Regions from separate parts of the Arthrobacter sp. NPDC057259 genome, predicted to be linked through region 2. Evidence: riboswitches for the same ligand, from Rfam matches in the RefSeq annotation. Region 2 holds a riboswitch; the other holds the start of a gene.
The links. Region 2 has a riboswitch for S-adenosylmethionine ahead of ACFUCU_RS00180 (aminotransferase class V-fold PLP-dependent enzyme). Riboswitches for the same ligand answer to the same signal wherever they lie in the genome.
Positions count from the first base shown of each region.

Region 1: another riboswitch for S-adenosylmethionine. It lies ahead of ACFUCU_RS09780 (homoserine O-acetyltransferase); the one in region 2 lies ahead of ACFUCU_RS00180 (aminotransferase class V-fold PLP-dependent enzyme).

Region 1 covers NZ_JBHUYA010000005.1:94,348-100,821, reverse strand. Annotated here, with positions in the region: gene ACFUCU_RS09785 (bifunctional o-acetylhomoserine/o-acetylserine sulfhydrylase) at 1-802, shown strand, start outside; SAM riboswitch class IV at 987-1,102, shown strand; gene ACFUCU_RS09780 (homoserine O-acetyltransferase) at 1,116-2,264, shown strand; gene ACFUCU_RS09775 (MFS transporter) at 2,456-3,838, shown strand; gene ACFUCU_RS09770 (LysR family transcriptional regulator) at 3,920-4,819, opposite strand; gene mmsB (3-hydroxyisobutyrate dehydrogenase) at 4,991-5,893, shown strand; gene ACFUCU_RS09760 (CoA-acylating methylmalonate-semialdehyde dehydrogenase) at 5,926-6,474, shown strand, end outside.
Region 2 covers NZ_JBHUYA010000001.1:38,199-44,672, forward strand. Annotated here, with positions in the region: gene ACFUCU_RS00160 (MFS transporter) at 1-557, shown strand, start outside; gene ACFUCU_RS00165 (metal-dependent transcriptional regulator) at 565-1,272, opposite strand; gene ACFUCU_RS00170 (Nramp family divalent metal transporter) at 1,283-2,578, opposite strand; gene ACFUCU_RS00175 (class I SAM-dependent methyltransferase) at 2,657-3,415, opposite strand; gene ACFUCU_RS00180 (aminotransferase class V-fold PLP-dependent enzyme) at 3,471-4,886, opposite strand; SAM riboswitch class IV at 4,922-5,035, opposite strand; gene hisN (histidinol-phosphatase) at 5,133-5,945, opposite strand; gene ACFUCU_RS00190 (ribosome small subunit-dependent GTPase A) at 6,036-6,474, opposite strand, start outside.

The DNA.
Region 1 (6,474 bases), on a different contig from region 2:
CGTGGCCCACCAGGCAGGGGTGCCGCTGATCGTGGACAACACCCTCGCCACGCCGTACCTGATCCGTCCGCTGGAGTGGGGCGCGGACATCGTGGTGCACTCGGCCACGAAGTACCTGGGCGGCCACGGCTCGGCGATCGCCGGTGTGATCGTGGACTCCGGAAAGTTCGACTTCGGCGCGGACCCGGAGCGGTACCCCGGCTTCAACACCCCCGACCCCAGCTACAACGGCCTGGTCTACGCCCGGGACCTGGGCGCGGACGGCGCACTGGGGGCCAACCTCTCCTACATCCTCAAGGCCCGGGTCCAGCTGCTGCGCGACCTCGGCTCCGCCGTCGCGCCCTTCAACGCCTTCCTGATCGCCCAGGGCATCGAGACGCTGAGCCTGCGGGTGGAGCGGCACGTCGCCAACGCCACCCGGGTGGCCGAATGGCTGGAGGGCCGGGAGGACGTCGAATCGGTCGCCTACGCGGGGCTGCCCTCGAGCCCCTGGTACGAGCGCGGCCGGAAATACGGTCCGCGCGGCACGGGCGCCGTCGTCTCCTTCGTCATCGCCGGGGGAGTGGAGGCCGGCAAACGCTTCGTCGACGCCCTGGAGCTGCACTCGCACGTGGCGAACATCGGCGACGTGCGCTCGCTGGTGATCCACCCGGCGTCGACCACGCACAGCCAGCTCAGCCCGGAGCAGCAGGCGGTGGCGGGCGTCCACCCGGGCCTGGTCCGGCTCTCGGTGGGCCTGGAGCACATCGACGACATCCTGGCGGACCTCGACGCCGGCTTCCGCGCCGCGAAGGCCGGCTAGGCCCGGGACCCCCGCCGGATTTCCCCACCTTTGCGGGCCCGACGGCGGCCGGCGCGGCGTGTCCGCGGCGACCCGCCGGCCTTGGCCTTCAAAGGTGGGGGAAACGGCGCGGCCGGGCGGGCGGCTGTCACATGGAAGTCACAATCTTCGCCAGGACGCCGCCCTGTTTCGTACACTCGGTGCAGGTCATGAGTGCCAGCGACAGCCCCGGCTTGCTGGCCGGCAACCCTCCTTTTGCGGCGGGGTGCCCCGGGTGAAGACCTGGCCTGCCGGTCAACTGACGGCAGGCAAGCGCGAAGTGAGGTCTTTTAACATGACGATTGCCGTCACCCGAACGGGTGTACCCGCCACCAGTCCCGCAGCAGGAAACGCCGCCGCCCCCGAAGGCACCGTGCGGTACCTGTCCGTCGGCGCCCTGGAACTCGAATCCGGCGCCGTCCTGCCGGAGGTGGTGCTCGCCTACGAGACCTGGGGCACCCTGAACGCGGACGCCTCCAACGCCGTCCTGATCGAGCACGCCCTGACCGGGGACACCCACGTCACCCGCGGCGCCGGCGGGGAGCCCGGCTGGTGGGAACAGCTCGCCGGCCCCGGCGCGCCCGTGGACACGGACCGGTACTTCGTGGTGTCCATCAACATCCTCGGCGGCTGCTACGGCTCCACCGGCCCGTCCACGCCGGCGCCCGACGGCCGGCCCTGGGGATCCCGCTTCCCCCTCGTCACCCTGCGCGACAGCACCGCCGCCGAGGCCCGGCTGGCCGACGCGCTGGGCATCCACCGATGGCACGCCGTGCTCGGCGGCTCCCTCGGCGGCGCCCGGGCCCTGGAGTGGGCCGTCAGCTACCCGGAACGCGTGCGCCGCTGCGCCGTGATCGCCGTCGGCGCCTACAGCACCGCCGAACAGATCGCCTTCGCCCAGGCCCAGACCCTCGCGATCCGGCAGGACCCGCGCTTCAATGGCGGCGACTACTACGGCGGCCCCGAGCCGCATGACGGCCTGGCGTTGGCCCGGCGGATCGCCCACATCACCTACCGCTCGGCCGCCGAACTGGAGGGCCGCTTCGGCCGGACCGGCCAGGACGGCGAGACACCGCTCGCGCCCGGGCCGCTGTCCGGCCGCGGCCGCTACCAGGTGGAGAGCTACCTGGACCACCAGGGCAACAAACTGGTGCAGCGCTTCGACGCCAACAGCTACATCGCGATCACCGAGGCGCTGATGAGCCACGACGTCGCCCGTGGCCGCGGAAGCCTTCGGCAGGCGCTCGCCGGGGCCACCGCCGAGTTCTTCATCGCCGCCGTGGACTCGGACCGGCTGTACTTTCCCGAACAGTCCCGGGAGCTCGCGGCGGCCCTGCCGGGGGAGGTGCCCATGCACGTCATCTCGGCCCCGATCGGCCACGACGGGTTCCTGACCGAGATCGGCCAGCTCGGCGGCGTCCTCCGGGAGGCGTTCTTCGCCTGAGCACCACGGCTTCTTCGCCGGCTCGTCCCGGGTGCCGGTGTGCAATTTTGCAGATAGGCTCTGCGCGATTGGTCGTTGAGGCTGCGGCGGTGACACTCCATACTCGTGGAGAATGACCGCGTGTGGTCCAACTCACACGGAGTCAGCCCAGTAAGCCGCAGGGTGTCGATGGCGACACCGAAGGAGTTCTTATGAGCACGGAAAACGCCGCCGCGAGGCGCGCAGAGGAAACCGACGTCAAGGCGTCCGGCCTCAAGAAAGTCGTCGCCGCCTCCATGGCCGGAACGGTGGTGGAGTGGTACGAATTCTTCCTCTACGCCTCCGCCGCAACCCTGGTCTTCGGCAAGGCCTTCTTCCCCAATTCCCAGACCGAACTGGACGGCATCCTGGCCGCCTTCCTGACCTACGCGGTCGGCTTCGTCGCCCGCCCCATCGGCGGCATCGTCTTCGGCCACTTCGGTGACAAGTTCGGCCGCAAGCAGCTGCTGCAGCTGAGCATCATCCTGGTGGGTGTCTCCACCTTCCTGATGGGCTGCCTGCCCACCTTCGCCCAGATCGGCTACTGGGCTCCGGCCCTGCTGGTCTTCCTGCGCTTCGCCCAGGGCTTCGCCGTCGGCGGTGAGTGGGGCGGCGCCGTCCTGCTGGTGGCCGAGCACAGCCCCAGCAAGTCCCGCGGCTTCTGGGCCAGCTGGCCGCAGTCCGCCGTGCCGCTGGGTAACCTCTTCGCCACCGCGGTGCTGTTCATCCTCTCCTCGGTCCTGTCCTCCGCCGACTTCCTCGGCTGGGGTTGGCGTGTGGCCTTCTGGCTCTCCGCCGTGATCGTCCTGATCGGCTACTACATCCGCACCAAGGTCAACGACGCCCCGATCTTCCTCGAGGCCCGCAAGGAGGTCGAGGCCGGCCACAAGGGCTACGGCGTCGCCGAGGTCTTCCGCCGCTACCCCCGCGGCGTCTTCACCGCCATGGGCCTGCGCTTCGCGGAGAACATCCTCTACTACCTCGTGGTCACCTTCTCCATCACCTACCTGAAGACCGTGGTCCACGCCGACACCACCCGCATCCTCATGCTGCTGCTGATCGCCCACGCCATTCACTTCTCTGTGGTTCCGATGGTGGGCCGGCTGTCCGATCGCCTGGGCCGCCGCCCGGTCTACATGGCCGGCGCCGTCCTCGGTGCCACCTGGGGCTTCTTCGCCTTCCCGATGATGGACACCGGCAACGACTTCATCATCCTTGCCTCGGTCATCATCGGCCTGCTGTTCCACGCCCTGATGTACGCCGGCCAGCCGGCCATCATGGCCGAGATGTTCCCGACCCGGATGCGCTACTCCGGCGTCTCCCTCGGCTACCAGGTGACCTCGATCGTGGCCGGCTCGCTCGCCCCGATCATCGCAGTGGCGCTGCTGGGCGAGTACAAGTCCTCCGTCCCGGTTGCCATCTACCTGGCGATCGCCTGCGCGATCACCGCCGTCGCGGTGCTCTTCCTGAAGGAAACCCGCGGCATCTCCCTGCACGACGTCGACGCCGCCGACGCGCAGGGCACGGCCGACCTCCTTGCCGCAGGCAAGAAGTAGCAGGCAAGACGTAACGAACGACCAGCTTCACCGGCAGCCCCCGTCCCCGCACCGCGGGACGGGGGCTGCCGCTGTTCGGGGCTATCCCGTCAGCACGTCCTGCCGCTCGGCGATCTCGGCCCGGAGCGCGGCCAGCACGGCCTGCACCGGCGCCGAGCGGAGCGACTCGGCCCGCGCGGCGGCCCAGATGGGGAGCTGGCGCTGGAAGTCGGCCGGCAGGACCGGGACGAACCCCTCCTTGCCCACCACCAGGAAGTTGGGCAGCAGCCCGATCCCGGCCGCCCGCCGGACCGCCTCCAGCTGGGCGAAGATGCTGGTGGCCTGGAAGCTGGACCGGGGCATCGGCAGCTGCGTGGACCGGTGGCCGAGCTCGGCCACCTGCAGGGCGGACTCCACGTAGGAGACGAAGCCGTGCCGGCGCACGTCGTCGAGGGTCTCCGGCGTCCCGTGCTCCCGGACATACTGCGGGCTGGCGTACAGCCGCAGGAAGTAGTTGGCCAGGAAGATGGTCTGGGCGCTGCTGACCTCCAGGTTGCCCACCACCACCTCCAGGTCCACGCCCGAGCGGTTCTGGCTGACCTTGCGGGTGGCGCTGAGCACCTCCACGTTCAGCTGCGGATGCTCGCGCTGCAGACGGACCAGCGCCGGCGTGACGAACTCGGCGCCGAAACCGTCGGGGGTGCTGATCCGGACCAGCCCGGCCAGCACGTCATCCCGCCGGGCAATCCGGCCGCTGAGCGCGCTCAGGGTACCCTCGATCGCCTCCGCCGCCGCCACCGCCTGGCCGCCGAGTTCGGTCAGTTCCCAGCCCTGCGGAGTGCGCTCGAGGGTCCGGCCGCCCAGCTGCTTGTCCAGCGCCAGGATCCGGCGCGAGATGGTGGTGTGCGTGGTGCCCAGGGTCTCCGCGACGGCGTTGAAGCGGCCCAGCCGCGCCACGGTCAGCAGGATCAGCAGGTCATCGGGGCTGGGCAGGCGGTTCACGGTCCGGGCCTCTCGGTACTTACGGGGCAATGTGCATGGCTGCACATGGCATCTTCGCTTTTTTCTCTTGATTGCACTGTAACAGGGTGTGATGGTGGACACAGTGCCCCGCCGAAGCGCGGGGAGTTCCGCACGGAACCGTCAGCCACACCAAGCAAAGGAGCTTTAGCCATGGCAGTTGTCGCCTGGATCGGACTGGGAAACATGGGCGGATTCATGTCCGTCAACCTCGCCAAGGCCGGACACGAGGTCCGCGGATTCGACCTCAACCCGGAAGCCGTCGCGGCCGCCGAGGCCGGGGGAGTTGCCCCCGCCGGCAGCATCGCCGAGGCCGTCAAGGGCGCCGACGTCGTCTTCACCATGCTGCCCAAGGGCGAGCACGCCCGCGCCGTCTACCTCGGCGAGGACGGCGTCCTGGCCCATGCGGACACCACTACCCTGCTGGTGGATTCCTCCACGATTGACATCGCCTCCGCGCAGGCCCTGCACGACGCCGCGGCCGAGGCCGGCTTCCGCTTCGTCGACGCCCCGGTTTCCGGCGGGATCAGCGGCGCCAAGGCCGCCACCCTGACCTTCATGATCGGCGGCAAGCCCGACGCCGTCGCCGACGCCACCGAGTTCATCCGCCCGATGGCCGCGAACATCATCCCCACCGGCGGGGCCACCACCGGCCAGGCCGCCAAGATCTGCAACAACCTGATGCTCTTCATCAACCTCGCCTCCACCGCCGAGGGCGCCGTCCTGGCCGACCGGCTGGGCCTGGACAAGCAGGTCTTCTGGGACATCGCCTCCGTCTCCTCCGGCGACAGCTGGGCGCTGCGCACCTGGTACCCGGTGGCCGGCGTCGTCCCCACCGCCGCGTCCAACAACGACTTCGCCCCCACCTTCACCGCGGAACTGGCCAACAAGGACATCGGCCTGGCCATCAGTGCAGCCCAGGACACCGGCACCCCGCTGGAGATCGGCCAGCACGTCCAGCAGCTCTTCCAGCGGCTGATCGACGGCGGCCAGTCCGGCACCGACTGCTCCGCGATCGTCAAGCTGGTCGACGGCTCCTTCGAAGCCGCCAAGTAGCGCGGGAACCCCCCCCAAGAAAGAGAACCACCATGGAACGCATTCCCCACGTCATCAACGGCGAACTGGTCTCCGACGCCGAGCGCTACGGCCCCGTCTTCAACCCGGCCACCGGCGAGCAGGAGAAGGAAGTCGCCCTCGCCTCCGCCGCCCGGGTCGAGGAAGCCATCGCGGCCGCCCGCGCCGCCCTGCCCGGCTGGCGCGCCACCAGCCTGGCCCGCCGCACCGCCATCTTCTTCCGGGTCCGCGAGCTGCTGATGCAGCGCCGGCCGGAGCTGGCCGCGCTGCTGACCAGCGAGCACGGCAAGGTCCTCTCCGACGCGGAGGGCGAGATCACCCGCGGCCTGGAGAACATCGAGTTCGCCACCGGGCTCTCCCATGCCCTCAAGGGCGAACGCTCCGAGCAGGTCTCCGGCGGCGTCGACGTCCACTCCGTCCGCCAGCCCGTCGGCGTCGTCGCCTGCATCACCCCGTTCAACTTCCCCGCCATGGTGCCGCTGTGGATGATCGGCAGCGCCCTGGCCTGCGGCAACACGGTGCTGCTCAAGCCCAGCGAGAAGGTCCCGTCCTCCGCCGTCTTC
Region 2 (6,474 bases):
CCGGGCTCGGAGCCACTGCCGCCGGCCTGGCCCTGTTGCCGTCCACCCTGATCCTGTTGCTGCTCTCCTCCCGGATGGGGGCACTCTCCGGACGTTTTGGCCCCCGCTGGTTCATGACCGCCGGGCCGCTGCTCTGCGCGGCCGGCTTCCTGCTGATGCTCGGCATCTGCCTGCCCCTGGACTATGCGTGGCAGGTCCTTCCCGGCGTCGTGGTCTTCGGGATCGGCCTCGCCGTGACCGTGGCGCCGCTGACCTCGGCCATCCTCGGCGCGGTTCCGCCGGAGGAGGCCGGGATCGGCTCGGCCGTGAACAACGCCGTCGCCCGCATCGCCGGGCTGGTGACGATCGCCTTCGCCGGGCTGATCACGGGGCCGGTCATCACCACTGCGGGACTGCACGCGACGTCGCTGGTCACCGCCGCGCTGTTCGTCGCCGGCGCGCTGGCCTCCGCCGTCGGGATCCGGAATCCGCCAGCGCCCGCGGACGCGTCCGCCGGACCTGCGCCAGACGGCGTGCCGGGCGACGGCGGGGGAGCCCAAAGGGCTAGCGGAGACTAGCGGCAGCTCAGCTGCCGGGTTCTTCGTCGTCGGCTGACTCCGGGTGCACCCAGAGGGCGTCGGCGACCCGGTCGGCAAGGTCGAGCTCCCGTGATCCGTCAGGTCCGGCGATCCGCACCACCAGGGGGCCGCCGAACGGCTTCCTGCCCAGCACCGCGACGGCGGCGTCCAACTCGATGCGTTCGGTCGCCAGGTAGCGCAGCAGGTCCGGGTCCTCGTCGCTGATCCGCGTGATGCGGCCGCCCAGGCCGGCTGGCAATTCGCTCATCTGCACCGCCGGGGGCATCAGGACGGAGCCGTCCGCCGCGGGGATGGGATCGCCGTGCGGGTCGCGGACCGGGTGGCCCAGCTTCGCAGCCATCCGGTCGATGAAGGTGTCCGAGACCGCGTGCTCCAGGGTCTCCGCCTCGTCGTGGACCTCGTCCCAGCGGTAGCCGAGCTCCTGGACCAGGAACGTCTCGATCAGCCGGTGCCGCCGGACCATGGACAGGGCCAGCCGCTCACCGTCCGCAGTGAGGGTGACGGCTCCGTAGGGCTTGTGGTCCACCAGGCCCTGCTCCTTGAGCTTGCGGACCCTCTCCGAGACCGAGGAGTTCGCGACGCCGAGGCGCTGGGCAAGTTGCGTGGAGGTGATCGGCTTGTCCTGCCACTCCGTGAAGGTGTAGATGACCTTGACGTAGTCCTCGATCGAGGAAGAAGGCAGGCTGGTTTTCACAGCCCCTAGCCTACCGTCCGGCCGCACCGGTGAATGTGAACCACAGCAGCGCCAGGTTCAGGGCCATCACCAGCAGTACGCTGACCACCGACGCGATGCGCAGCGGCAACCGGTCGACGAAGCCGCCCATCAGCGGGGTACTGCTGGTCAGCACGACCAGCGGGACCAGCACGAAGGGGATGCCGAAGCTCAGCACCACCTGGCTGAGCACCAGCGCCCAGGTCGGGTCGAAGCCCACGGCCAGCAGCACGACGGCGGGCACCAGGGTCAGGAGCCGGCGCAGCATCAGCGGGATCCTGATCTTCAGCAACCCCTCCATGATGGTTCCCCCGGCGTAGCAGCCCACTGACGTGGAGGCCAGCCCGGAGGCGAGTAGCCCGACGGCGAAGACCACGCCCACCACGGGTCCCAGGCTGGCGCTGATGGCGGCGTGGGCGCCTTCGATGCTGTCCGTGCCCTCCACCCCGCCCAGGGTCGACGCTGCCAGCAGCAGCATGCCGATGTTGACGATGCCGGCTACGGCCAGCGCCGCGATGACGTCCCAGCGGGTGGCGCGGACCAGCCGCTCCACCGCGTGCTGCGGAACGTGCCGGTGCCGGTCGGGGCGGTGCCGGTCGCGCGATAGCGCCGAATGGACGTAGATGGCGTGCGGCATGACGGTGGCGCCCAGCATGCTCGCGGCCAGCAGCACGGTGTCCGGTCCGCGGAACCCGGGGATCAGCCCGGAGAGGACCCCTGACGGGTCCGGCGGGCTGATGAACAGCCCGGCCAGGAAGCCCACCGTGATGATGGCGAGCAGGCCCATGATGACCAATTCGAAGGGCCGCTGCCGGTTTCGGCTTTGCATGGCCAGCAGCGCCATGGAGATGCCGCCGACGACGACGGCGCCCAGTGGGAGGGGGAGTCCGAAGAGCAGGTAGAGGGCCACGGCGCCGCCGACCACTTCGGCCAGGTCCGTGGCAGCCGCGACGATTTCGGCCTGGACCCAGAAGGCGCGCCGCCAGCCGGGACGCAGGCGTTCCCCGAGCAGTTCCGGCAGGCTGCGGCCGGTGACGATGCCCAGCTTGGCGGACTGGTACTGAACCAGGACGGCGACGACGTTGGCCACCACCAGCACCCAGACCAGCAGGTAGCCGAACTGGGCGCCCGCGGTAAGGTTGGCCGCCACATTCCCGGGATCCACATAGGCGATCGCGGCGACGAAGGCCGGCCCCAGCAGCCCCAGCAGGGCCCGGCGGGGCCCCTTCCTGCCACGGACCGGGCTCCGGCCGCCGGCGGCGGGATCCTGTTCGGCGAGGTGCAACATTGCAGGCTCCTGCGGCTGGTGGGTCAAATGAGTTCCGTATGCCTGAACAAAAAAGTTAGGCATACCGAAATCATAGGCTCAGACCTTCATCGCGCGCCAGCTTTGGGTGAGGTAGGGCAGGGCCAGCGTCTCGCCGGGACCATGACTGAGGTGCTCGTACAGGTACCACTGGAGGTTGGCCAGCACCTTGGCCCGGGTGGCCTCCCCGGCCCGCAGGAAGTAGCTGCGGGACTTGGCCAGCTCCAGGATCTCCTCCGGCGTCACCGGGTCCTCCCACCGGGTCAGGTGGCTCTCCAGCCCGGTGAATTCGGGCCCGACCGGTGGGCGGAACGAGGGTTTGTGGACGTCCCCGGCGTGCATGATTCGGGAGAGCCGGTGCACCCACGGCACGGAGGTGTCCAGCTGGTTCCAGATCAGCCCGAGCACCCCGTGCGGCCGCAGGATGCGGGCGGCCTCGGTGCTGGCCTGTAGTGGCTCGCACCAGTGCCAGGCCTGTGCCACCGTGACCAGGTCGAACGCCGACGCCGGGAGCCCGGTGTGTTCGGCGGTCCCCACCGTGGCCGGGACGCCCGGGAGCGCGGTGCGAAGCTGGTCCAGCATGTCCGCCGACGGGTCGACGGCGGCCGTGGCCAGGCCGCGTTCCACGAGGAGGGCGGTGAACTTTCCGGTGCCCGCCCCGACGTCGGCCGCGTCCCGGGCTCCGGCGGGGATCAGCCAGTCGGCGGAGTCGGCGGGATAGCCGGGCCGCACCCGGTCATAGTGTTCCCCGCCGTCCTGGAAGCTCGCTCCGAGCTCCTTCCGCCGGGTCTGATGCAGTTTGGGGCCGCCGCCTGCCACGTGAACTCTCCTTCGGCAGCTCGGGAAGATACCCGTCGAATCTACCGCACACCGGCTATTCGGGGCCGTCGAGGGTGCAGGGGGCCGCCCCGGCGGTGCCGGGGGTGTTGGGCGCCCAGTGCGGGTAGCTGCGGGTGTCGTTCGCCGGTACCCAGCGCCCGGCATCCACCAGGTAGTCCCAGCCCAGGCCGTCCCGCCGCAGCGTCCGCAGCGCGGCCAGCAGCCGCTCGGCGTCCTCGAGCCGGGAGCCCAGGCCGAAGCTGGCCCGCAGCGACCCGGCGGGCAGGCCCAGCCGCTTGAGCAGCGGATGCGCGCAGAACCTGCCGTCCCGCACACCGATCCCGTGCTCTGCGGACAGGTACGCGGCGACGAGACCGGCGTCGTACCCCGCGACCGAGAAGTTCACGACGCCGATGGTGCCGTGGCCCTCCCCGTGGTCGGTCTCCTCGAAGATGTGGTGCACGCTCACGCCGTCGATCTCCCGCAGGCCGTCGGCCAGGAAGGACCGGATGGCATCCTCGTGGCCGTGCCAGGATGCTTCGTCCAGGGCCGCGACCGCCTGGGTGGCGCGGGCCAGGGCGGCCGCGCCGAGGACGTTGGGGGAGCCGCCCTCGTGCCGGGCAGGTCCGGTGGTCCAGCTGACGGCGTCCAGCCGGGCGTCGCGGACGGCGCCGCCGCCGGCCAGGTGCGGCGTCCCGGCGTCGAGCCAGTCCGGCCGCCCGACCAGGACACCCGCGCCGAAGGGTGCGTAGAGCTTGTGCCCCGAGAAGGCGACGTAGTCGATGCCGTCGGCCGCGACGTCGATGCGGCGGTGCGGGGCCAGCTGCGCGGCGTCGACGACGATCCGGGCCCCGTGCTCGTGCGCCAGCGCCGCGAGCTCGCGGACGGGCAGGATCTCGCCGGTGACATTCGACGCGCCCGTGACCGCGAGGAGGCTGATGCCGCCGGTTGCCAGCTCGGCCCGGAGCCGCGCCAGCGTCCCGGCGAGGGTAGGCGCGGCGACGACGCTGCGGTGCGGAACCCCCTGCCACGGCAGCAGGTTCGCGTGGTGTTCGATGTCCAGGTACAGGACCTCGCCCAGGTGCCGGCCGCCGGCGGTGGGCAGGCACCCGGCCAGGAGGTTCAGCGAATCGGTGGTGTTCCGGGTGAAGATGACCGCGTCGTCGGCCCGGCCGCCGACGAAGTCCCGCACAATGGTCCGCGCGTTCTCGTAGACCGAGGTGCTCAGCTGGGAGGCGTAGCCGGCGCCGCGGTGGACGCTGGCGTAGTAGGGCAGGATCTCGTTGAGGTACGCGGAGACCACAGACAGGGCAGGGGCCGAGGCGCCGTAGTCCAGATTGGCGTAGCGGACCTGGCCGCCCTGGATCAGCGGCGCCTGGATCTCGGCGCCGGTCACGGCGGCCAGCGGGGCGCGCGCGGCGGATACAGCCGTGGAGATGGATGCTGGGGACGAAAAAATGGCAGTCGACATGGGACCTCGCTCGAGAAAGGACCCCGCGTGCAGGGGATCCGCGCTTGCCGGGTCCGCTCCGGACCGGCCAGGTCGTCACCCGGGGCACCCCGCCGCGAAAGGAGGGTTGCCGGCCAGCAAACCGGGGTTTAGCGCTGGCACTCGTGACCTGGTTCGAGCCTAGGACACATTGCCGCGCCCCGGAAAGGGGCGCGGCAATGTGAAGCGCTGTGTTACGCGGAACCGGCCCTTAGGGAAGGCGCGGTTTTAGAGCAGGTCGTCGAGGTTCGGATTGAGCCGCTTAAGAACCTCGGAGTGCAGGATCGAGTTCGTGGCCAGGGCGTTGCCGCCGAACGGGCCGTCCTCACCCTCGAGGGAGGTGAACCGGCCGCCGGCCTCGGTGACGATCGGGACCAGGGCGGCCATGTCGTAAAGGTTCAGTTCCGGCTCGCAGGCGATGTCGACGGCGCCCTCGGCCACCAGGCAGTAGGACCAGAAGTCGCCGTAGGCGCGGGTGCGCCAGACTTCCTCGGTCAGGCCCAGGAATTCGTCGAGGTTGCCGCGCTGCTTCCAGCCGCCCAGGCTGGAGTAGGAGAGGGAGGCGTCGGAGAGGTCTGAGACGTTGGAGACCCGCAGCCGGGTTGCGGCGGCCAGCGAACGGCCCGTGTAGGCGCCGGCGCCCTTGGCGGCCCACCAGCGCTTGCCGAGGGCAGGGGCACTAACGACGCCGACCACCGGCTCGCCCTCGTCTACCAGGGCGATGAGGGTGGCCCAGACGGGGACGCCGCGCACGAAGTTCTTGGTGCCGTCGATCGGGTCGATGATCCAGCGGCGGGAGCCGTGGCCCGAGCTGCCGAATTCCTCGCCCAGGACGGCGTCGCGGGGGCGGGAGCGGGAGAGCTGGCCGCGGATGGCCTCCTCGGCGGCCTTGTCGGCGTCGGTGACCGGCGTCAGGTCCGGCTTCGTCTCGATTTTGAGGTCAAGGGCCTTGAAGCGGCTCATGGTCTGGGAATCGACCGAGTCCGCCAGGACGTGGGCAAGGCGCAGGTCATCGTTGTAGCTCGACGCGGGTTGGCTCATGCTTCCAAACTACCGTCTAAACGCGCCCCGGCCGGGGAGGCCACGTCCCGGACGGCCGGATCGCCCGCGGGACGAATGGGTGACGTACGGTCAGGAGACCGTGCCCAGTTCCTTGGTCTCCTGGGCTTCCTGCCGCGGGTCGGTGCCCAGCAGCCGGCGCAGCGAGGCCAGCCGGGCCGGGCCGGAGGGTCCCGCGTGGCCGGCCTGCACCCACGCGTCCACACCGCAGTTGACGGCGGTGGCGTCGTGCTTGCAGCCGCGCTCGCAGTCCTCGGTGCCGGGGGCCAGGTCGGGGAAGGACCGCAGGATGCGGTCCGGGTCCACGTGGGCCAGCCCGAAGGACCTGATGCCAGGGGTGTCGATGATCCAGCTGCCGGCCGGGGCGTCCGTCACCTTCAGTGCCAAGGCGGAGGAAGAGGTGTGGCGGCCGCGGCCCGTGACGGCGTTGACGCCACCGGTGGCCCGTTCTGCCCCCGTGAGGGCGTTGACCATGGTGGACTTGCCGACGCCGGAGTGGCCGAGCATGACG